4 regions of the Rossellomorea sp. KS-H15a genome follow, and region 3 is predicted to be linked to each of the others. Evidence: riboswitches for the same ligand, from Rfam matches in the RefSeq annotation. Region 3 holds a riboswitch; each other region holds the start of a gene.
What was found. Region 3 has a riboswitch for cyclic di-GMP ahead of M1J35_RS00115 (hypothetical protein). Riboswitches for the same ligand answer to the same signal wherever they lie in the genome.
Positions count from the first base shown of each region.

Region 1 (5,511 bases), 320 kb from region 3:
TTTCGTTGTGGATGGCATTTAATAGAGAGTATGGAAGTAAAGGTAAAAGTAAAGAAGAAAGAGTTGCTTAAGTTGGTATTCACTACTGGTTTAACTAGTAGAAAAATATAAATCACAAAACATTTGGAGGGAAAAATCAATGAATTTTAAGAGACAGCTATTAACGGGAGCATCATCAATTGCAATGGGAGCTATGGCAGTTATGGGAGGAACCTTTGCATACTTTAGTGACACCATTGAAACAGAAGGAAAGTTTACTAACGGAACGATTAATATTCAACCTGAACAACCTTATCTAGAAGCATTCGAACTAACAGGGTGGAAGCCTGGTGATAAGTTAGTGGCAATGGTAGATAATCAAGAACCTGCAATGGTTGTGAATAATCAAGGAACATTACCGGTAGATGTATTTTTAAAACTAAATTCCTCTTCTGTTAAGGGATCAGACAATGCGATTTTTGTAAAACAACTTAAATTTGGTAGCGACAATATTTTAGATCCGAGTTGGGATTCAAGTGGTGATGGTAAAGTTTCACTTGCAGAACTTTCTACAGCGTTAAAAGGAGATACTCAGTTAAATGGTAAAACAGTGAGCGGCGTAGGAAAGTACATAGGCTCTCTGGATACTAAAAAAGGTTATAATGGTGAGGATATTGCAGGTGCACAAACAATTAAATCTCTTAAGTATGAATTAGAATTTGAAGATACTGGTGTAGAACAAAATAATCTTCAAGGTGATGTTACTAACTTAGGATTTACATTCACTGGATTGCAGTATGAAGGAACGACATATGATAAAAATAACTTAGATAATTATAAAAAATCAGATGGTTCTCCAGCTTCTGGTGGTGGCGGTGTCTACAAGCAAACTGGTGACATCAATGATAAGAGCGGCTCAGCCGGAGGTCAATAATAATAGAGAGTTGATAAAACTATAGGTGGGGGTTTCCCCACCTATTTTGTAGATTAAAGGTGGTGCTTATGAATAAACAGATTGTAAGTGTAGGGATATCCCTACTTTTAATTATGATATTAGGTATAATCAATACACCATTTTTAAGTACAGTTGCCGAAACAGCACCTAAAGTAATAGATATTAGCCTAGATCGTGGAGAGACGTTTATTGAGTTAAACGCCCTGAAGCCAGGGGATCGAATTTTAGATTCCATCAAAGTCAAAAACGACGGAAACGTAAATATAACGTATAACCACTTTGCAGAATTTCGGGGAGGCTCCGAAAAATACTTCAATAAAATCTTATTGAACGTTAAAGATAGCAATAATAACATTTTATATGAAGGGCTCATCAAAGATTTTAATGAAATTGAATCAAGAAAGTTAGCTAAAAGATCAACCGAAGAACTATTCTATGAATATATCATCCCACCGGAATTAGGGAATGAATATCAGGGGCTCTCAACATCAATTCTGTTGAAATATTACGCTGAGGAGTATGGCGGAACTTCTAACGCTGATCATGAAACTCCATCTTCAGGTTCTGAATCCCCAAACAGTCAACATGATGAAGAAATAAAAGGTGTCAAAGATCCAACTCAATCAATACATGTGAATTCACAAGGAACAAAGCTCCCTAATACCGCTACCAACATCTACAAGATACTAGCTCTAGGAATCATTTTAACAACTCTTGGATTAATCTTTGTTTTTATCAATAGACGCTTTACAAAAGAAAGGTAATAAAATAAAAAGATTAAGAGGTGATTCCATGTACAAAAAAACCTGCACCCGCTGTACCAGATCATCCTACAGCAGCACCGAATCGGGTCAATGGATCTGTCCTTCATGCGGATTCGACCTAACCAACCAGGCGTTCTACAGCCCCACGAATTACCAGAATATCAATAAGAAAGTCCTCCCTCTAAGAAGAAAGCTTGAAAGCTATAAAAATAGCCTTTATTCGTAGTGGTTCGACAAATCTCTTCGATTATTTTATTCAACTGGTTTTAATTTCTAACGGATTGTCAGATAAGGGTTTAATATGTAGGAAAAAAGTGTAAAATTAATTATCAGAATAGACAAAAAACAACACGGCGCCAGAAAATATAATAGTATAATCGAATTAGTTCGAAGGGAAGAGTCAGATAAAGGCAAACTCGTCGAAAGATGAGGACGCAAAGTCACAGATCTAAGGTTTGAAAATAGTCATATCCTCCTAAGCATCTTGAATATAATGAACAGATTAAATAATGAAGAAGGTGTGATCATTTGCGAACGATGATGGCTGGATTGCCTGGAATACATACATGTATTTTGGGAGGGTATTTATATTGACAAATCGTGAACTTGATCTCGAATGGATGGAACTCATTAAACAAGCACTGGACGCCGGTATTTCTAAACAAGAAATCAGAGAATTTCTCCACAATCAAACCCAGGAACTAAAAGCCGGGTACAAAGTGATTTAATATAAATAAAGTCTTGCGAATTCTTCGCAAGACTTTATTTATTATCTTATTTTCACTTATGAAAGAGATCATTGATAATAAGTAGAATCCAATTGTAAAAACGAGCGCCATTAGGATGACTGAAATCCCTCGGATATTTTAAAAATTTGAAAACTTACCATATTTTTCTGAAATATTTCACCTGTCTATAAAAAAATCAATATGGTATAGTTATATAAAGAATATACTAACAAATCAGGGGGTACTTTACATAAATGTTAGAAAAATTACCATCGGGAACTAAAATAAGTATTACCCGTTCAATTAAGACCTCATTTGAAAAATATATGGCTTCCATTCAATGGGATGAAAATAAGTATAGTATACAGGATTTTATAACAGTATGGCGTGAATACATAAACAACCATGCATCATGGTATAAGAACCTGGATGAAGAAACTAAGAATGATCCACAGTTTCATCAAGAACTGTCAATCAAGATAAATGAAACAATTGAAAAGATTCTCTCCGAAGAACCGAATGAGGAACAGATTGAGAGTATTCATCACTTACAAGATCAATTAGGAACAAATATTCATTATTCGTGTAAATCAGAAGCAAAATTCTTGGAAGAAAAATTGAATCTGATGTCCAAGAATAAGTAATAATAACATTTATTTATCAGAGTTACCGAGAAAAATGAGACGTTAAAGCCTTATCATAGCAAGGTAAAATAGCCTTGAACAATAAATAAAGTCTTGCGAACCCTTCGCAAGACTTTATTTATTGCCTAATTTCCATTTATTAAATTCAATGAACTCCCGGAACTGTTCCTTGGTGATTCCTGAGTCCATCGCTTCTTCTGCAATCTTCATCCACTCGTGATCAATGTTTTGATCCTCGGGTTGATCATATAGGAGAGCATCCATGGGAATTCCTAAAGCCGCGGATACTTTCTCAAGGAACTGAATAGAAGGGTTTTGTTGAAGGTTCCGTTCAATTGAACTCAAATAGGACTTCGCTACGCCGGCTTTTTCAGCGAGCTCCGTCATGGACATCCTTTTTTCTTGTCTATATTTCTTAACTCTCTCTCCAATCATCAGGGACACCTACCTAATGACTTCATTATTGAAGTCACAATATTAACTACAATTATATCATAAACATTTCGACAAGAAATTACATATTTTCGTATTATTAAACGCTCGGCTTTGCTGTTGCCAGGATCCTTGGCTTAGAAATCATCTTCTTGCGGAACTCACGGACCAGTTCATCCCCTGAGTATCCTTTCTGCACGAGGTCATCAAGCAGAATCTCCGCATATTCATTGCGTTGTTTCTTTAATTTTCCTTCAAACATAATGCTGATATGTTCATCCATCTCCTTGATGCAACGGATGGATGTCATGAAGGCAGCGGGATCATTGGCTGCATGGGAAATCACGACCTGGATTTCCAAATCTTCCTTCCTTTGCTGTGCCTTTTGGAAAAATTCAATGTATTCATTCGACATATATGTTTCGACAAGCCAGGTTTTCTGACCGTCTTCTTTATTGATGATCAGACCGTCCACAAGCTCAAAGTCATGCAGTTCCTCGTCCTCCACTACTTGAAGGGAAATCACTTTAAAGGTTTTCATGAACGAACATCTCCCATTTAAAGGTTTTATCAAATTATATCACAGGCCGAATTGTTTTCCCTAATACATTTACCGATGAAAAAAATGACGAAAGATGCAATTTTGTGTTTTTGACCATGTTTTTAATGAAAAAGTGGAAAATCTCCCTAGGCGAATTTCCGAAATTCAAGCCGTTTTTGCCTCGAATTTCGGAAATTCACGATTTTACAAGAGTTGCAGTTCGAAGGTAAGATGATTACACCTTAACAGAAAGGAGGAAATGAACCCAAGTGATCAACCAAGTGACCCTGGTGGGAAGGCTGACGAAAGATCCGGAAGCGAGAAAAACGATGGAAGGAAAATCAGTACTTAGCGTGACGATTGCCGTGAACCGGCCATATAAAAACCAGCAAGGTCAGATCGATGCAGACTTTGTACTCTGTACGATATGGAACCGTGCAGCGGATAATACGGAGAAATACTGCAGGAAGGGTTCCGTCGTCGGGGTGACGGGGCGCATCCAAACTCGATACTTTGAAAATGATCAAGGAAAGCGCACCTATATCACAGAAGTCGTCGCTGAAAACATCCGGTTCCTGGACAGTAAGCAGGCGTCCCCAGTGACACCTGAACGAAGCAAGAAGGAACCAATCGAGTTGCCGTTCTAATATTTTCGCGAGGGAGATGGAGTTGTGGCCTCACTGCAAGAACTTGAACAAAGAGTCGATCGACTGGAAAAAATGACGGAAGACCTCATTAAAAAAGTAGCAAGAGTCAATGTCGAAAACTTCTACTTATCTCAGCGGGTAACCGCCCTTGAACAAGGGTATGAATATCCGAACCCGGTTTTGAAAACCTCATCTTGATTTTTTTTAACCCTCAACCAGAACTCTTTCCATAAGTAGCAATCCAACCAACCTATAAGTAATGTCTCAAAGTCCAACGGTCACCCGAAAGATTCCCCTGATTTGCCTCATTAGATATAAACATGTGTAGCGGTAAGTGAAAGTGAAATATTCCCCTTTTTGTCTTCATATTGAGCCGGTTTCCTTGAGGGGAGGCTGGTGTTTTTTTGTTTTAATTTTTACAAATATATTTGTAAAATAAAGAAGGATTATATCTTCTTGGGTTAATAGAGGAGGTGGGTTTGTACAGCTTTTGGCGTGAAATGGGACGGATTTGAGAGAAACTAGGAAGCGGGGAGAGGGAATCCCTTATTTGAGCAGGTTTTAGACATTTATTTAATAAGAAAATTGAGCTGCATGAGTGTGGAGAGGTTCGCAATGAAATTAATTGCGTCATTTTCTTGAATGATTGCGTCATTATCAACTTAATTGCGTCATTTCCATGGTAATTGCGTCATTATTTCACTTATTGCGCATTTTTCCATATTAATCCATATCGAGGCGTTAACCAACAAAAAACCCCTTTCCCACAAAAGGAAAGAGGCTCATCAATTCTATTCCAACACCAACAAAGATTCCAAATC
Region 1 is NZ_CP096886.1:343,893-349,403, reverse strand. Features, by position in the region: gene sipW (signal peptidase I SipW) at 1-71, shown strand, start outside; gene M1J35_RS01580 (TasA family protein) at 140-913, shown strand; gene M1J35_RS01575 (transcription factor S-II central domain-containing protein) at 982-1,698, shown strand; cyclic di-GMP riboswitch class I at 2,098-2,255, shown strand; gene M1J35_RS01570 (anti-repressor SinI family protein) at 2,289-2,426, shown strand; gene M1J35_RS01565 (hypothetical protein) at 2,681-3,070, shown strand; gene M1J35_RS01560 (helix-turn-helix domain-containing protein) at 3,185-3,505, opposite strand; gene M1J35_RS01555 (YwpF-like family protein) at 3,603-4,043, opposite strand; gene M1J35_RS01550 (single-stranded DNA-binding protein) at 4,313-4,690, shown strand; gene M1J35_RS01545 (hypothetical protein) at 4,715-4,888, shown strand; gene M1J35_RS01540 (DEAD/DEAH box helicase) at 5,482-5,511, opposite strand, start outside.
Region 1: it holds a riboswitch for cyclic di-GMP, as region 3 does, so the genes downstream of both, M1J35_RS01570 (anti-repressor SinI family protein) here and M1J35_RS00115 (hypothetical protein) in region 3, are expected to answer to the same signal.

Region 2 (5,511 bases), 730 kb from region 3:
AAACACCGTACTTCTTCTCTAAGTCGATGATAAGATCTTCCCCCTTCTCTCCCTTGATTTCTTCAAAGGTATAAAATCCAAGATCCTCTACAACATTGTGGGCCATATTGGGTCCAATAGAAGGGATCTGTTGAAATATAGACATGCCGACTAAGTAACGGGATCTTTCCATCGTGATGTTCAGTTTCTCACGGAGAAGTTCAGGAGAACATTCATTCAGATCCCCAAGTCGTATCTTTGCTTTACGGAGGGCTGACCTCTCCTGATCAGTCAATGGAAGTTTAGGGCTTTTTCTGCTCACCTTTCGTCTCCTCCTTATCCTTTAAAGGTTTGCTGGCGGACAAGTTGGAAGTCTTCCACCGCCGGACGGTTCGTTTTCTTTTTAACAGTTTTGCGTTTCGTCTTGATTGGTTTATCGTTCACCAGCACCCCGACTTTCGTCTGCTGGATTTCCTTCACGCCCTGAACAATCAGCTGCATGGCGATGATCGCGATCATGAAGGCAACGAGTGGTGCAATGACAATCCAGTACTTGCCTGTCATAAGGGAATTCTTCGTGGAACTGATCAGTCCCGACCATTCAAATGTTCCTGACTTTGGGGGATCCGGAACCAGTCCGCCTGTTATGATCGTCCCTCCCAGGAATAGATGAAATAATCCGAGATGCACAAGGATAAGAAGCGTCTGGATGAATTGCTGTCCCCATATAATAAACAGCCTTGGAGCCAGGTGAGGGAAGAGATGCGTCCAAAGCAGGTGCTTGTTGCTTCCACCAAGGAGCTTCGCAGACAGGACAAAATCCTGCTTCCCTATTAATTTCAGTTCATTCCCGATTAACACAGTGGTCAACGGCAGCACAAGGATCGTTAAGACAACGGCTTCGAACACCAATCTTTCAAAGATCGAGTGATCCCACCCCAACACAGGCAACCCCCAAAGGACCGGTCTTAATAAGAGATAAGCGATAAGACTTAAAGGAAGAAAGTGAATCGAATCCACCATGCGGTCAAGCCAGTTCTTCCTGCTTTCTTTCAAGTGGAAATGATAGGCGATACCAAGATAGAATCCCCCGACCACCCGCAGGGAAGCAACAATTAAAGCAAACAACAGGGTATACTTCGCCCCCACAATAAGCTGATCGAGAATACTGTAACCGAAGAAATCCGATCCCAGAATCATGTCCCCAAATGGTTTATGAGGAGGGGCACTGATGATCCGTCCCTCATCATTTTTCATAAATTGAATTTGTTTGATGGGCTCTTCTTTCAATGTTGAATAAAGGAAGCTGACCGCGATCAAACCAAATATCACCGTGAACCCGGTGGCGAATTTGCCATTATGCATATGCTGCCACCACAGCCTGCGTATGGTCGATAGAAAGCCCCATATCTTCCATTCAGTCCATTTCGTTTTATCCCGTTTATATTTCGCGTGATCCTCACTGCTCTCATGATTGATCCACAGGTAAACACCTTGGTACACGATGAAAAAAGGGGTGTAGATCATAATCAATGAGATCGCAATGACCATCGGCCTGAAATCCTGTATGATATAATAGGTGATTCCTCTCATGTTAAAAATGGTTTCAATGATGAATAAACTCGATAGCATCCCCCAAATGATCAGCTTTCCATGATAGAAAAGACTTGGTGAGATATTTTTCAAAACATGTGAAAAGAGGATCCGCCCTTTCGACATCCCCTTACTCTGGGCAAATTCAATGTGAGGCTTCAATAACTCTTCTTCCATAATGAAAATGAGGATCCGGAAAAAAGAGATCATCGGGATGATCGACAGCGTAATCATCGGGGCAAGAAAGATCTTCTCCTCCCCGAACTCGGTAAAATTCATCAGTTCCACACCGAAATATTTAAATACATAGACAATCATCAACTGGAGCATGAACGCAAACATTAAATCAGGCACCGTCTCCAAGAGATTCAATGCTTTCTTAAGAACCGATGTGATCGGTCGGGGTAAAAAGACGGTGAAAACGGTAAGAATAAAGGCAATACCAAGCCCTATGCCCAATGCTCCCCCAATAATCTGCAGTGAATACAGGTATGGTCCCCAAAGCATATCGAGGAAATTGACGGTAATCCCTTTATATGAATAACTCCAATTGGCCCCATCCATGAAAACAAAGATGAACTTGATGAACTCCTCCAAGTAGCCAACAACATTATACAGCCCTCTTTCCTTGAACACTTCCGGGGCAATACTCACGGCCAGGATCCCAATTAGACCGAGAATATAATAAAAGATGAACCTGATTGGAAACTTGAGATATTTCATATATTGAATCCCCTTTTATTCTCTTTTTCCTCAGTTTAATAGAAATGTTAAAATTTTTCAATTTTATTTCAAATCTGACAATTCGGTAACAAAAAGAGTGACCCCGCTATGTCAGAGTCACTCTCACCTTCTAAGCCAATAACCGGCTCGGCTTTCCTAAATAAAAGCCCTGTCCAATCGTTATCCCGATTTCCCTTGCCACCTGCATATCCTGTTTTGTTTCGATCCCCTCTAACACAATCAACGTATCACTTCCGTAGAATTGGCTGAAAAAAGAGAGGAACCGCTGTTTCTTTTCATCCTGTGCCAAATTCATGGCGAAATAGCGGTCAAGCTTGATGATTTCCGGTTCATATTCAATGGATTTCTTGATGGAAGACGTCCCCTGCCCGAAATCATCAATCGCATACCAGACACCATATTGCTTCAGTTCCTTCAAAGACTCTTTCAACAACGGATTCTGCCAAAGCTCTTCCGCACTGGACTCATTAATTTCAAGCACAAGACGGCCCTTCATGTCAGAATGGCGGTCCATAAGATCGGAAAAATAGGTGTGAAAGCTCGGGTGCAAAATCGTGGTGATATAAATATTGAGAAACAGTTTACAGTCCCCGATCCCGTTTTCCGAAAAACTTTCAAGTGCCTTTGAAATGGACAACGTATCCAGTTTGTACAAGATATTGGCCTTCATGGCCGATTGAAATACACTTTCGGGATTTTCATTATACTTATTTCGCAAAAGACCCTCATAAGCATAGAGGGTTCGATGTTCACCCATATCATATAATGGCTGAAAATCATGGTAGATAAAGTCGTCTTGGAAAATAGTAAAGATGTTCATAGGACCCCTATACTCTCTCTTTAGTTTTTGGTCTTACCCACAAAAAAACCACACAAAAACGCATTATCCGCGTTCGCATGTGGTCGGTTGCGCTACTGGCTCCCCTAAATGTAAGCGCCCATCTATCATTTAGGTTCAAAGCCCCCAGTCGAATGGTCAGCTTATAAAGATATTTGTCTTATAAGAAAAATATACCACATAACTAGTACTTATGGGGTGTATTTTCCATAAATTATTTGAAAATTCATAAAGAAAGACTATCTTGAAACAAATGGATTGCCACTAACCCAGAATCTCCATGGATAATCCCTGGCTTCCCCTGTGTTATCAATCCCAATTCGTTTCCCGGCGGAAATGTTTTCAGGTTGATACCCTTCTGTAATCATGAGCGGCGGTTGTAAATAACTCCCCCCATAATCCTCCATGGTAATGCCCAGAGCCTTCGTCAACTTTCCCGGCCCATTGGTCCAATTCTTCTTCACATGACCGGGGCGCCTCGCTTCCATAAGCTCCTGTCCATGAAGAGGCTCTACGGCTCTGATGAGGATCGCTTCAGGCTTCTCCCTTTCTCCGCTCACTACGTTTACGAGGCAGTGAGTATGCATGACGTATGTATAAATGCGGCCAGCTTCATGGAACATCACTTCCGTCCGCTTTGTGCGCCTGTTTCCGTAACTGTGGGCGGCCCTGTCGATCGGCCCCATATAGGCTTCTGTTTCTACAATATAACCTGAAGCGATCCCTTCTTCGGTTTCTTTCACTAACACGCACCCCAACAGAGCTTTGGCAAGCTCCAGCGTCGGCTGCTCGTAAAAGGTTGGGGGCATAGGTGTTCCTTCCATGATTTCACTTCCTTATCTGCATTGTCTAATCTATTTGTACCCTACCTTTGCCTATTTAAATCAAGCATCCACGATTGTAGTAGATTCCACGCCTCGATATTTCAATTCCGGCAACCCTACGCCTCTGGTCCCATTCAAAAATAATCCTATGGCTCATTGTCGTAGTCTCTCCACTGCATTAAAATAAATGTATCAATTGGAAAATCAAACCAAAGCGAGGGATTGAAATGAAAAACGCATTTGCCGTCATGATTGCACTGCTTGCATTGGGGACGCTCTATGTCATCCTAAATGACAATACATCACTGTTTGCAAAAGAAAGTCAGTCAGGAGAACGGATTGAAGTCACGAATAATATCAAACATATCGACCTGGACTTGGAAAACAGCGACACAGAAGTCATACCAACTGACAAGAATGAAGTACAGGTCGATATAGAGGGAAAAGGGACAATGACATTGGCGGTGAACGGAGAAACGATTGACGTAGCGGTCAAGCATAAATGGTATCAATGGATTGGATTCAACCGCAAATCAAACGTTACGGTCTATGTTCCGAAAGAATATAGTAACAGCATGGAAATCGATATTGGCGCCGGCAATTTTGTGATGGCTGGAGAATCTGATTCAAAGAAATGGAAGCTCGATGAACTGTCCATTGACATGGGATCTGGGAATATGCAGCTTAAAAACATCGAGACAAATGTGTTCGAACATGATGGCTCTTCAGGGGACCTGGTCGCAAGCGGTCTCACTACAAAGGATGGAAGAGTGGATATCAGTTCGGGGGATGTAGAATTATCAAACTTTGAAGGTCCCCTTGAAGGCGACTTATCCTCAGGGGAATTAACGGTCACCATGGACTCCTTAAAGGGAGACATGACATTCGATGTCAGCTCAGGGGGAGTGGAGCTTGATCTACCGGAGAAAGCAAGCTTTAAACTGAAGGGGCAGGCGAGCAGCGGGGATATTTCCTGCAATCTTCCTCTAAAAAATCAAAAGGTAGAAGACGGGGATATTTCAGGGGTCTCAGGCTCCGGGAAAAATACCATTGATGTTTCAGTGTCCAGTGGAAATGTAGATATCTACTAAAGAAGAGTGCCGGGAACACCCCGGCACTCTTTTACATTATTTATGATGGAATGGACATCTCCCTTCAATCGGTTCCACATCGTCCCCAATAAAATACTGCTTCCACTCACGGTGTTCGGGATCCCCATAATGACTGATATTAGGATGCTTCGGTAAGCCGTCCCATTTTTCGACCCGCTCTCTTACTTTTTCCCTGGACATGATTCCCCCCTTGGAGGTACCCTCCAAGCCTTCAAAAATCCTTCTTGGCTGAAATCCCAGTACTAAGCTATTCCCAAGATCCCTCGTCTTTCGCTGCTTGTAGGCAGGGGCATTCCCAAACACGAAGAAAGGTTCCCCTGCAAAGGAAAAAGCCCACAAATGGTGATCAGGGTCCTCTGGATAATCTTCCGGCCAATCCTCCTTATCCTCACCATGGAGAAACTGCAGGATCCTCCAGAAA
Region 2 is NZ_CP096886.1:747,609-753,119, reverse strand. Features, by position in the region: gene M1J35_RS03790 (helix-hairpin-helix domain-containing protein) at 1-301, opposite strand, end outside; gene M1J35_RS03785 (ABC transporter permease subunit) at 316-2,295, opposite strand; gene M1J35_RS03780 (EAL domain-containing protein) at 2,426-3,136, opposite strand; cyclic di-GMP riboswitch class II at 3,209-3,289, opposite strand; gene M1J35_RS03775 (DNA-3-methyladenine glycosylase) at 3,394-3,978, opposite strand; gene M1J35_RS03770 (DUF4097 domain-containing protein) at 4,206-5,069, shown strand; gene M1J35_RS03765 (YqcI/YcgG family protein) at 5,106-5,511, opposite strand, start outside.
Region 2: it holds a riboswitch for cyclic di-GMP, as region 3 does, so the genes downstream of both, M1J35_RS03780 (EAL domain-containing protein) here and M1J35_RS00115 (hypothetical protein) in region 3, are expected to answer to the same signal.

Region 3 (5,511 bases):
TGTGGAAGGTACCTCCGTATAAATCCTCCGCTGCGATGATGTGATCCCCCGCCTGGACAACGGCAAGGATTCCCACGAGGATTGCCGACAAGCCGGAAGACGTGGCAACACCCGCAGGCGCTCCTTCAAGATCTGCTACCATCTTCCCAAGCTCATCCGTGTTGGGATTACCCGTTCTTGAATAAAGATAGGGAGACTTCCCCTCATAGAAACCCTCAAGCTCCTCCAGAGACGTAAAAGAAAAAGCTGACGTCTGGTAGATCGGTGTTGTCTTACTACGGATTTCCTCTGTTCCTTTCAGCTGACTATGTACGACCTTGGTGGTGAATTTCATTTCACATTCATCCTTCCTCAAGCTATGTATTTTTAAAAGTGTACCATATTCAGAAGATTGTGAGGAGTATGAGGTTCTGGATAAAGAAAAAGAACCCATCGCTTTAGGGCAACAGGTTCTCATCGTCAGACGTTTTCTAAACACCCGATCAGGCGATTTTCGATATCCAACGCCAATCGCTTCAATTCATCGTTATCTACCATTTCAATCAGCTTGCTTGGCTTTGCCATCCCGATCTTAGTCGTTCCCTTTTCGGTGTATACCGTCACTTTACAAGGCAGGAAATAGCTGACGAGCATGCTTTCTTCCAGCACCTTTTTCGCTTCGTGGGGATTACATACTTCCAGGACAACGACTTCTTCGTTAAAATCCAGCCCTTTATCCTGAAGCTTTGCGGCCAGGTCAAGATTCCACAGAACCCCGAAGCTTTCTTCTTTCAAGGCTGCCTCTACTGCTGATACGGCATCCTTCACATTCATTGAAACTTCTTTTGTGTAGTGGAACATTTTGATCCTCCTTTTTGAGTCATGGTTACTTATACCTCATAGCGTATAAAACGAAACGTCTTCTTAAAGGTCCGTCCCTCCCATTATTCCATGCCTCCGACCATTTTACCCATCATTTCTTCGTTCATGGGGCCGACGATTTTGTGCTGGATGAGGCCGTTTGTGTCGATCATGTAAGTGGTCGGGATCGTGAATGCCCGGTACTCGTCTCCGATATCCCCTTTTTCATCCATGAGAATGGGGAAAGTGAGTTCATAGCCGTCGACAAATTGCTGGACTGCCTTCTCCCCATCATCCTGTGAGGTCAAGTTGACAGCAAGGATTTCGACACTTTCTTTTTTCGCGTTTTTTTCGTAATACTGTTCCATATGGGGCATTTCCGCTTTACATGGCGGGCACCAGGTGGCCCAGAAATTCAGGATCACTTTCTTTCCCTGATAGTCGGAAAGCTTGACTTCTTCACCATCTAAAGTGGTCAAGGTAAAGTCCGGTGCACGATCCCCTTGGGTGAGCCCCTGCTTGGCATCAGTCAGATCCATGGACTCTTTGGCCAACTGGTCAGCCTCTTCTTTTGCCTTTTTTTCCTGTTGATCCTGAAACAAATTCACCAGGAAGATCCCGATCAGCAGGGCAACGATCGCCAGAGCAAAATTTCGTTTATTCAATGTTCGTTTTCCACCTTCCGTTGAAAAAGATAAGATAAACCATCACAATGAGATACGTCCAGGTGACAGTGGTAAACACAAAGCCTCCATAAATGGATTGGAATAGCAGCTGAATAAGGGTGAAAACGATCACCAATTGGATGGCCCAAGTATCGCTATCATTTTCTTTTTTCAGTAAAAATAAGATCAGTGCACCGTTGATGATGAATTGAGATACCCCTGCAAGAATATCAAATTGGAGCAAATGAAAGATAAGTTCAAAGAAAACGACTGTGCTCATCCAGGCAATGACCAGGTGAGACGTCCTACCCACCCTTTTAACGAAAATGAATAAAAGCACTGTCAGCAAGCCTAACCAATACCCCCACCTTCCACCATTGAAATAAAGGATCGTAATGGGATGTTCAATGACATTTTGAAAATCAACGAGAATGACACTCAGCTTCCAGATGACCAAAAAGTAAAAAACTCCATTTGAATACCAGTCGCTAGCCTTTCGATTCCAGAAGTAGAGGAAAAGAAAGGTCAAAATGAACGAGGCGATGATTGCTCCCCAGGTAGATGGGAATGTAAAGGTGCCTATGGTGTACCATCTTTCATCCATTCAGTTCTACACCTTTCATAGAGAAGTGTTTTTTTTCACGACGATATAGTAGACAGAAGGATGCAGATGCCCCACTGTTGTCTTGAATCCTGCTGAATTGAGCTGACGTTCAAGTTCCTCAGATGGTATACGTTCTTCTAAAGGAGGTCCCATTTCCGATTCCACCGCTTCCCAATCAAGAATCAACCAGATTCCATCGTCCTTCAGCATATCGTGAAGATCCTGAAAGACTTTGATCAGGTCCGGCACTTCATGTAAGACGAAGGCAGAAACGGCCCTATCCAATGTACTTTTGTTAAAGCTAAGGTATTCAAGAGACGACTTTACATACACGATATTATCTATGTTTTCTTCCCCAGCACGATGTTTAAGGTACTCAAGCATCTCCTGCTGCAGGTCTACCGCCTGGACCTTCGTCTCCACCTCTTTGGCAATCGGAAGGGTTAGATAGCCATTCCCGCAGCCTAGATCGGCAACGATATCCTCCTTCCTCAATTGAAGCAACTTTAATACATTATCCACTGGTAGGAGCTCTTGTCGTTCCGGGTCAAGGAGCTTTGAAGCTTTGTGATGTTCGAATAAGTGTCCGGTCATGACGTTTCCTCCGTTCGAAATATATACCCTATTATGTATTAGTATCTTAAATTTCCATCATTCAGGCAAGTGATTTACTCATAGTGTATCCCTTACCGTCATGATTACAGACGGTGATAGTGCTCTTTTCCCGGCAAAAAAGGATCCCTCTCTGAAGGATCCTTTCGTATACGACGTGAAAATATGCTACCCTGTGAAGGAATCTAAATCTTAAGCAGCTCTCAATCCTTCGAGGATGAGCATGAAGTATTTGACGGTATCTCCACCGCGTTGATTGATAATGTCAATGTCATGTAGAATCTTTTGTATCTCTTCGATTCCGACACATTCAATAAACATCTCACACACTTCTTCCGCAGAGTACTCACCAATATGAGTGTACTTCAATGCTGTGCGATTTCTTCTGCAGAAACTTCTTAATTGTCTTTTTATATCTGCTAACTCCAACATCATCATCCTTCGTACAGATTCAAATCCAACAAAAACGAACATTCCCAGAGAAAAAGCCCACCAAAAAGGCAGGCTGAATGATACTAGAAAAAGATTCGAATTAGTATTCATTGCTCCATTGTTTTCGGTAACCCGGCGATCATTATTTTAATAAAAATGGTAGACCCGTGGTTTTGCGTCCTAATCTTTCAATTAGTTTGCCTTTTTCGAAAAATCACTTGAATATTGCCATTATACTAGAAAAATAAGGATATGAAAACAGTCTTTCGTAAACAAGTTGTTGATTTACCAGTTAACAATCTTTACAAGTAGTTGGAAGAAAGAGTTCCTCCGCCTTCACTCAAAAAAGTCCCCCTTCAAAATAGAAGAGGGACTTTTAAAACTTAAAAGTTAATATATTGACGTGGGTTAACAGCATTAGCGTGTGACGCACTCCATGAACCTCTGTATAGTTCAAAGTGTAAATGCTGTCCGAAAGAGTAACCTGTGTTACCCATGTAACCGATTTTGTCACCTTTATTTACTGCTTGTCCAGTGCTCACTAATGAAGAAGACATGTGGGCATACACAGTGGTAAACATTTGACCGTTAATAGAGTGAGTGATGTACACTACGTTACCGTAGCTTGAGCTGTAATGGCTCTTGATGACATAACCATCTGCTGCTGCAGAGATTGGAACACTTCCACGTGCCGCAATGTCTGTACCGTAGTGGAAACGTCGCTCACCATTTAAGACATCCCAACCAAAGTTGGTTGTGATTGTTCCACGTGCTGGTGCTGTCCATGCTCCTGCACTTACAGGGGCACTTGGAGCTGTTTCTTCAGGAGCTACTGATGCTGATGAAGACCCGCCGCTGCTGCTTGCTGTCGCCTGCTGTTGTGCTGCTGCACGCTTCGCCGCTTCCGCTTCTGCCTGGCGCTTACGTTCGATTTCACGCTGACGGGCTAATTCTGCCAGACGTGCTTGCTCAGCCTGGATTTCACCTTCAAGCTGATGTTCCATTTTTGAAAGTTCATCGGACTCTTTCTCAAGATCGGCTTTTTCTACTTTTAATGAAGCCTGTTGAGCTTCCAGCTGCTTAAATAATTCAGCTTTTTTAGCCTTTTGACTATCAAGGTCTTTCTTCAACGATTCCAAGTTTGCTTTAGACGATTCTAGATCAGCAAGCTCCTTTTCCACTTCCGCTTGCTTCTTCTCTAATTCCTCTTGATCACGTTTCTGTTCGTCCATGATCTTTTTGTCTGCACTTACAATGGTATTCACTGCTGTGACACGGTTGATGAAGTCTCCGAAGCTTTCCGCTCCTAGTAATACGTCTAGATAATTGGCAGAGCCGCCTTTTTCCTGAATGGCACGAGCACGTTCCTTCAGAAGTTCATTTCGCTCTTCAATCTTCTTCTTTAACTCTTCAATATCCGCTTTAAGTTTATTGATCTTTGCTGTTGTTTCATCAATTTCTTTTGTTTTTTCTGCAATCTTTGTTTCTGTATCTTTTAATTTCGTACTGATTTCGGCAATCTGTGATTCAAGGTCTTTTTGTTTATTGATCGTTTGGTCGATTTGAGAATTTTTTTCACTAATCTTGCCATTGATCTCTTCTTTTTTAGATGAAACGTCGTCCTGCTGTTTCTTCAAGTCCTCCACGGAGGAGTTAGCGCTAGCAGTGGTTGCTAACGTTGGTAGACTTCCGATTGTTAATGCTGCTGCAATAGATAATGATATGAAATACTTCTTGTTCAAGCGGCATGCTCCTTTCAGCTTCTATCAACCTATCAAATTTTACACTTTTAAGAATTTACGCACAGACATAAAGCTTCCCCAAGCCCCGATCAGGCAACCCATTAATAGAATTAATCCGTTTACTTGATAGATAAAGGGGGTAAAATCTAATATCTGAATAAAATTGTTTTGTAGTTTTGGTTTAATAAATCCATAGGCATAGTAGTAACCTGTTGAGACAAGAGCGATCGGGATAATAGAACCTAAAATTCCAAGCCATAAACCTTCTAATATGAATGGCCAGCGTACAAACCAGTTGGTTGCACCCACGAGTTTCATTATCTCGATTTCCCTTCTTCGGGCGACAATGGTAATTTTGATTGTATTTGAAATGAGGAACATTGCCGTGAACAACAGACCGATGATCAATACAAGTCCAACATTCCGACTCATTTCCAGTACATTGAATAGTTTTTCAATCTTCGCTTCCCCGTAAAGGGCTTCATTGACACCATCAAATTTGCTGATTTGACCTGCGATTTTCCCGGTGTCCCTTGGATTGTCTGCTTTTACGATAAACACATCATATAATGGGTTATCTTGTTCAAACAATCTGAAATCGTCTCCCAGATCCTTG
Region 3 is NZ_CP096886.1:21,555-27,065, forward strand. Features, by position in the region: gene M1J35_RS00090 (trans-sulfuration enzyme family protein) at 1-334, opposite strand, end outside; gene M1J35_RS00095 (DUF302 domain-containing protein) at 460-840, opposite strand; gene M1J35_RS00100 (redoxin domain-containing protein) at 924-1,505, opposite strand; gene M1J35_RS00105 (hypothetical protein) at 1,498-2,109, opposite strand; gene M1J35_RS00110 (class I SAM-dependent methyltransferase) at 2,125-2,703, opposite strand; gene M1J35_RS00115 (hypothetical protein) at 2,914-3,159, opposite strand; cyclic di-GMP riboswitch class I at 3,277-3,365, opposite strand; gene M1J35_RS00120 (murein hydrolase activator EnvC family protein) at 3,537-4,895, opposite strand; gene ftsX (permease-like cell division protein FtsX) at 4,935-5,511, opposite strand, start outside.

Region 4 (5,511 bases), 310 kb from region 3:
GGCCACGATTTTCTGGCTGTCCATCGATCCGATCTTACCGGTGCAGTAACTCCAATTCAGCTCATTGAAATGACGGTTCCACTCTTCCTCTTCCCTGTCTAACAGGAGAAGGAGCATGGCGTTCTTTCCGATACGAGTATGATCTGTCTTATTCAAGTGGCATTCGCACCTTACGTGAAAATTCTAAAAATACTAATAACTACTATTATTGTATGGTCTGATTCATAAGAGGTCAACGAAAAAAACGGTGATTTTAGAAACTTAGAGAGGTAGTTTGGTAGCGTGGTAAAGGGTTTTTGAAGGATTATGACAGGAGGGCTAGTGGAGGTCCGTCCCTCAAAAAAAGACGTACCTGTTCAGGTTCGCCTCATTCCTCCTTTACTCTTCTTGTTTTTTTCCTTTTCCTTTGAATACCTGGGGATTGTTCATAAGATAGGTGACGGTTCCGTCATCGGATTTCAGGCTTAAGTAGGATAGGATATCCTGCTTGTCTTCGCTGGTGATCGGGCCGTCTACAGGGTATAGGGGCAAGATATTCAGTTGCTCTGTTCCCTCCCGCTTTTCGAGTACGATCTTGCAATCCTTTGGTGTGTTGTCGCCTATCCGGACGAATTTGAACGGGATGGAGTGGCTCCGGTCGACGGGAACGGCAAACAATGTCGTGAACCCGACTGTTTCAAGAATCTTATCCGAGTACATGATGCTCTCAAGCGCATGAGAAAATCCCGGCGGACGATTCACCACGACCAATTTATTGTAATAATGCTGCCCTTGAAAAACGACTAAATGTTTTCTTGTTTTCTTGACGATTCTCTTGGAAACGTGAAAATCCTCCAATATTAAAAGAAATTCTTTACTCATACTTTCCTCCTCCTCAGAATAGGAATTTTGTCCTACTGTTTATGAATTTCGACACCAATATTCAAAACCCTCTATATTTTTCCAAAAATATTTTACTTTTTTCATTTTTTAATTGGGTTTTCATATGGTTCTTCGTGTTGTACTTCTTTCTCTACATATTCCTTATATCGACTTATTTGTGGTGCGGGAAAATAATTGAGCGTGCGTTCCTTGGAAAGCAAGGGGTTATCAATGGAATGGATGTAAAAAGGATAACTGCTCCAGGGGTATGTCTCGGGGTGGATGGTGAGTTTCGCTTCAACAGGATTGTGGTGGATATACCTGCTCGCTTTAATGAAATACGATGGCGTATCAATCTTGGTCGATCCATACCGCCCTTGGAACACATGACCGACATAATCATATTTCTTGTTGAAATAAACGGCGTAGCGGGTATGGAGGATACGGATGAATCTCTCAAGTGGAACTTCGTGGGTTTCAAGCAGCAGATGGATGTGGTTGGACATCAAACAGTAGGCGTGGGTGGTGAATGGGTACTTTTCTTTCGTTTCCTGCAAATACGTTATATACTTCCTGCGGTCTTCATCATCATGAAACAGATCCTGCTTACGGTTCCCCCTCGCCGTCACATGATAAGTCGTTCCCGGACTCCAATTCCGAGGCGTTCGAACCATATCATCACTCCTTCTCTTAAATCTCATATTCTTACACTAAACCTATTCGACACAAATACGTAAAATCCTCTTTTTTATTGAGGGACGGACCTCCATTCATTCACGAAACTCTGTGAACGAAATGGGTAGAGAGGTCCGTCCCTCCTTCTATCTCTCTCTTCTGTGGCCGTCAAGGTTGGTGATGCTGTTATGTGTGTAGTAGATGACTCGCTGTTTTCCAAGATGTTTCGTACTGAATATCAGATTCGACTCCGGTTTCATCTGGATCCATGTGATGACTCTCTTTTCGCCCCTCGTTGAAAGATTGGCCACTCTCCCTCTTGGTTGTTCCCCCATTCCATCTCCACCTTTTCCCCCAATTCGACAAAATTACAATTATATTTACATTTTAATACGTTTTACTGTAATTTTGTATACCTTTTCCAAATTATCTCGAATCGTAATCAAAATAACGATTTCAAAACGTGTAATTTCCTAATACCTCTACATAAAAGCTTTATCTTGAAGAAAAAAGGGATAGTCGGTGAAAACAATGGAGCTACATGTAGAATTACAGCATTACGGCAATGATGTATTGGAGCTTACCCAGAGAGAAGCCGCCCTTCGCCTGAATATCAGTCAGGGCGCACTATCAAACTATGAAACTGGTGCAAGGGACATCCCTTACAAGATGCTGCTTACCTTTAAGGAAGTCTATAAAATCCCGACCCATGAAATGAACCGGATCATGTATGGCGAGGAAAGCGACAGCCTTGGACAGAGTCACGATCCCATGATTCTGAGAGAAACCTTTGAAGACGAAGAAACAAAAGAAATCCTGAAAACCCTCGGGGAGCATCCCAAATTCAAGCGAACCCTGTCATCCCTCTCCTACTTCACAGACAAGCGCAAAGAAAAATTCATCGCACACGTCAACCACTTTTATCAGACGATGAAGGGCTGGTAGAATCCTGTGGGAGGGACGGACCTCACTATCCGCAACTTAAACCCTGTTATACCGGGATTTCCGCTCCCATCTCCTCATAAAAGCGAGGTCCGTCCCTCTATATGTTGAGACAGGTCCCTCCACCAAAAAAAGCGCCTAGATTCCCGGGTTGGGGGTCTAGAGCGCTTTTTGGTTTGCATCTATGGTGTATCCTGATTGGAGTTCTTGTTTGAGCCAGTGAATCATTGTGTTGGTGTCCATGTTTCCTTGTTGACCTTTGTCGAACGCTTTTTGGATCACGTTCAGAATATGCTGATCGCCGTTCACATTTCCTTTCAAAATGACAACCTCCTACATCATTAAACAGTTTATATCACTTTATTACACTATTAGACGGTTTTTCAAACATCAATTTTATGCTATATTACCAGAAAAAACCACTAAATGGAAGATAAAATTTATTGAGAATTATCTTAAAAAATGACTATATACCTATTCAACTACTCTACCCTCTTGTCGATATAATAGTGGTATGGTCTTGAAAAGTGGCAAAATCATCGAAAGGTGATGACGCAAAGCTAAAGGGGCTATTACATGCCAGCCAGCTACCAAACCAAGGAGGGATTATTTTGTCGTTTTTGACACCCGAAGAAATAGTAGTGAAAAAGAAAGCTCGAAAAATGTGGATGTACATAGGTTTATTTGTTTTTACTGTCGCGCTTATAGCGGGCACAACATTTTTAACGTACAACATGTAAAAGCGTCCTGAGGCGCTTTTTTAATTTTATAAACTTTCATTCTACAATTTATGGAAAGTTTCGGGGTTTTTCGATAGAATAAGAGAAGTAATCTAAACTAGTTGGAGGCAACCATATATGCATAAAGAAGTTAAACTCATCCGGGGATTAAGACAACCATCCTACTTCTTTTATCAATTGAAAGAAACGGAAGTATTAAGAGGATATAAACAAAAGATATTCCTTGTTTTCCTATTGTCTGCCCTTGTCTTTGGCCTCATATCTTCCTTTGGAATCGGAATGGATCCTCTATCAAAGGAACTGACGAAACTTTCACCTTTCACATTCGAGATGGAAAAGTTCTTATTTTTATTAGGTAGAATCATTTCTGGAATATTATATGCGGCGGTGATCCTGTTTGTACCAGCCCTGATTTTCTGGACGATTTCAGACGAAGGGGAATATCGCAAGCTCGTCATCACGCAAAGCCTAGTTCTTATCATTTTATTAATTGAAAGACTAACGTACATTCCTTTATCCATTTTCCTTTCACTTGATTGGTTCTCATCGCCTCTATCACTCGGAGTCATCGCTCAATACATAACCGCTAAACCATGGGTCATCTATTTCCTGGGCTGTTTCTCCCTCTTTAAGATATGGGTTTTCTATATTCAATATAAAGGAGTCAAGAGACTCACCCAGCAAAAAAACTGGCTCATCTGGCTCGTGATTTTATTAACAAATCTACTATTCTGGGCTGCTACTGCATTTCTGGCATTCCTGGATTTATCCACTCTAATCTAACTATTTAAAGGCTGTGAACAATCATGCATAAACGAACCATAATATACACCACCCTCACTGTGTCGCTCCTTTTTATAGGTGCCAATACCTATCTCATTGAAAAAGCGGACAGTAAAGTCGACCGGGAGGTCCGCGTCGCCGAATGGGAACCCGTCAACAAAGGGTCTCTCGCCAAAGAAATGCCGAAAGCAGGAGTCGTCGCTTCCGAAGAAGAAAACTACATCTATTTTAACGATGAATTCGGTTCCTTCAAAAAATTCCTCGTCAAGGAAGGGGATCAGATCAAATCGGGAACTCCCCTCTATGAATACGAAGTAACCGATCAATCTCAGCAAAAGAGCGTACTGGAATCAGAAGCTGATCAGCTCGAAGACGAGATCGACAGCATCGAAGATAATATTTCCGACCTGAAGCGACTGGAATCATCCCTTCCATCAGGCTCAACGGATGATAAAGAAATACCGATCGACGCCAGTGCCCTTCAATCGGAATATGATCTGAAAAAAGAGATTGCCGCAAAAGAATTGGAAATCGATCGCCTTGAAAGCCAAATCGACAATCTTGAGCGCCAAATCAAGGATATCGAATCATACGAAACGACCCTGACCGTCCAAAGCAGCGTGGACGGAACCATTAAGGACCTTTCCCATGCGATCGACAATCCATTGATCACGATCGCATCGCAGTCCACCGTCGTCACAACCGAACTGACGGAAAAAGAAATCGTCAAAGTCGATGAAAACATGAGCGCAACCGTTCAATCGGATGTTGAGAAAAAGACCCAAAAAGGAATCGTTACCCGGGTAGCAACCTTGCCAAAGAACGATCCTCACATCCAAACCGACAGTCTGTACCCTGTAGAAATCAAACTGCAGGACACAAAAAACGAACTGCTTCCAGGACACCATGTCTTCCTATCCATCATCACGGATGAAGTAAAGGGCGCATTTGTGGTCCCAATGACGGCTGTTGAAAAAGATGGGGAATACAAATACATTTGGATTTTAACACCAAAAGGAACCGTCGAAAAACGAAAAGTCGAAACCGGACTTACAGTGGGCGGACAGCAGCAAATCAAATCCGGAGTAAAAGCAGGGGAATACTATATCGTCTATCCTGACGAGATCCCGGCCCTTCAAAAAGATGCTGCATTCATCACAGCCCTTGATTGGGATAAAGTGAAACTCAGGGATTTGAAGAAATTCGATCGTCCAACGATCCTCGAGAATTTATTGTTGGGGATTTTGGAACGGAAATAAAATGACAAAAAACCAAGAATGCCTCTGCATTCTTGGTTTTTTTCAACTTCCATCATCCATTTTCATTCTTTCATCCCAAAGAAAGAATATGACCGAACAGCATACTGCAGGCAATGAGATTCCAGGATAAATAAAGTAGGTCAACGCTCCAAATCCAATATGTATAAGTCCCGACACCCACCTGCGATTCCTCAAAACCTTCATGGAAATGCCCTCCGCCACCAACGAAGCAGGCAAACCATACACAAAGT
Region 4 is NZ_CP096886.1:331,476-336,986, forward strand. Features, by position in the region: gene hutP (histidine utilization transcription antiterminator HutP) at 1-156, opposite strand, end outside; gene M1J35_RS01490 (hypothetical protein) at 379-861, opposite strand; gene M1J35_RS01495 (transposase) at 963-1,535, opposite strand; gene M1J35_RS01500 (hypothetical protein) at 1,683-1,871, opposite strand; gene M1J35_RS01505 (helix-turn-helix domain-containing protein) at 2,068-2,481, shown strand; gene M1J35_RS01510 (hypothetical protein) at 2,638-2,799, opposite strand; cyclic di-GMP riboswitch class I at 2,998-3,073, shown strand; gene M1J35_RS01515 (hypothetical protein) at 3,336-4,001, shown strand; gene M1J35_RS01520 (efflux RND transporter periplasmic adaptor subunit) at 4,025-5,260, shown strand; gene M1J35_RS01525 (hypothetical protein) at 5,303-5,511, opposite strand, start outside.
Region 4: it holds a riboswitch for cyclic di-GMP, as region 3 does, so the genes downstream of both, M1J35_RS01515 (hypothetical protein) here and M1J35_RS00115 (hypothetical protein) in region 3, are expected to answer to the same signal.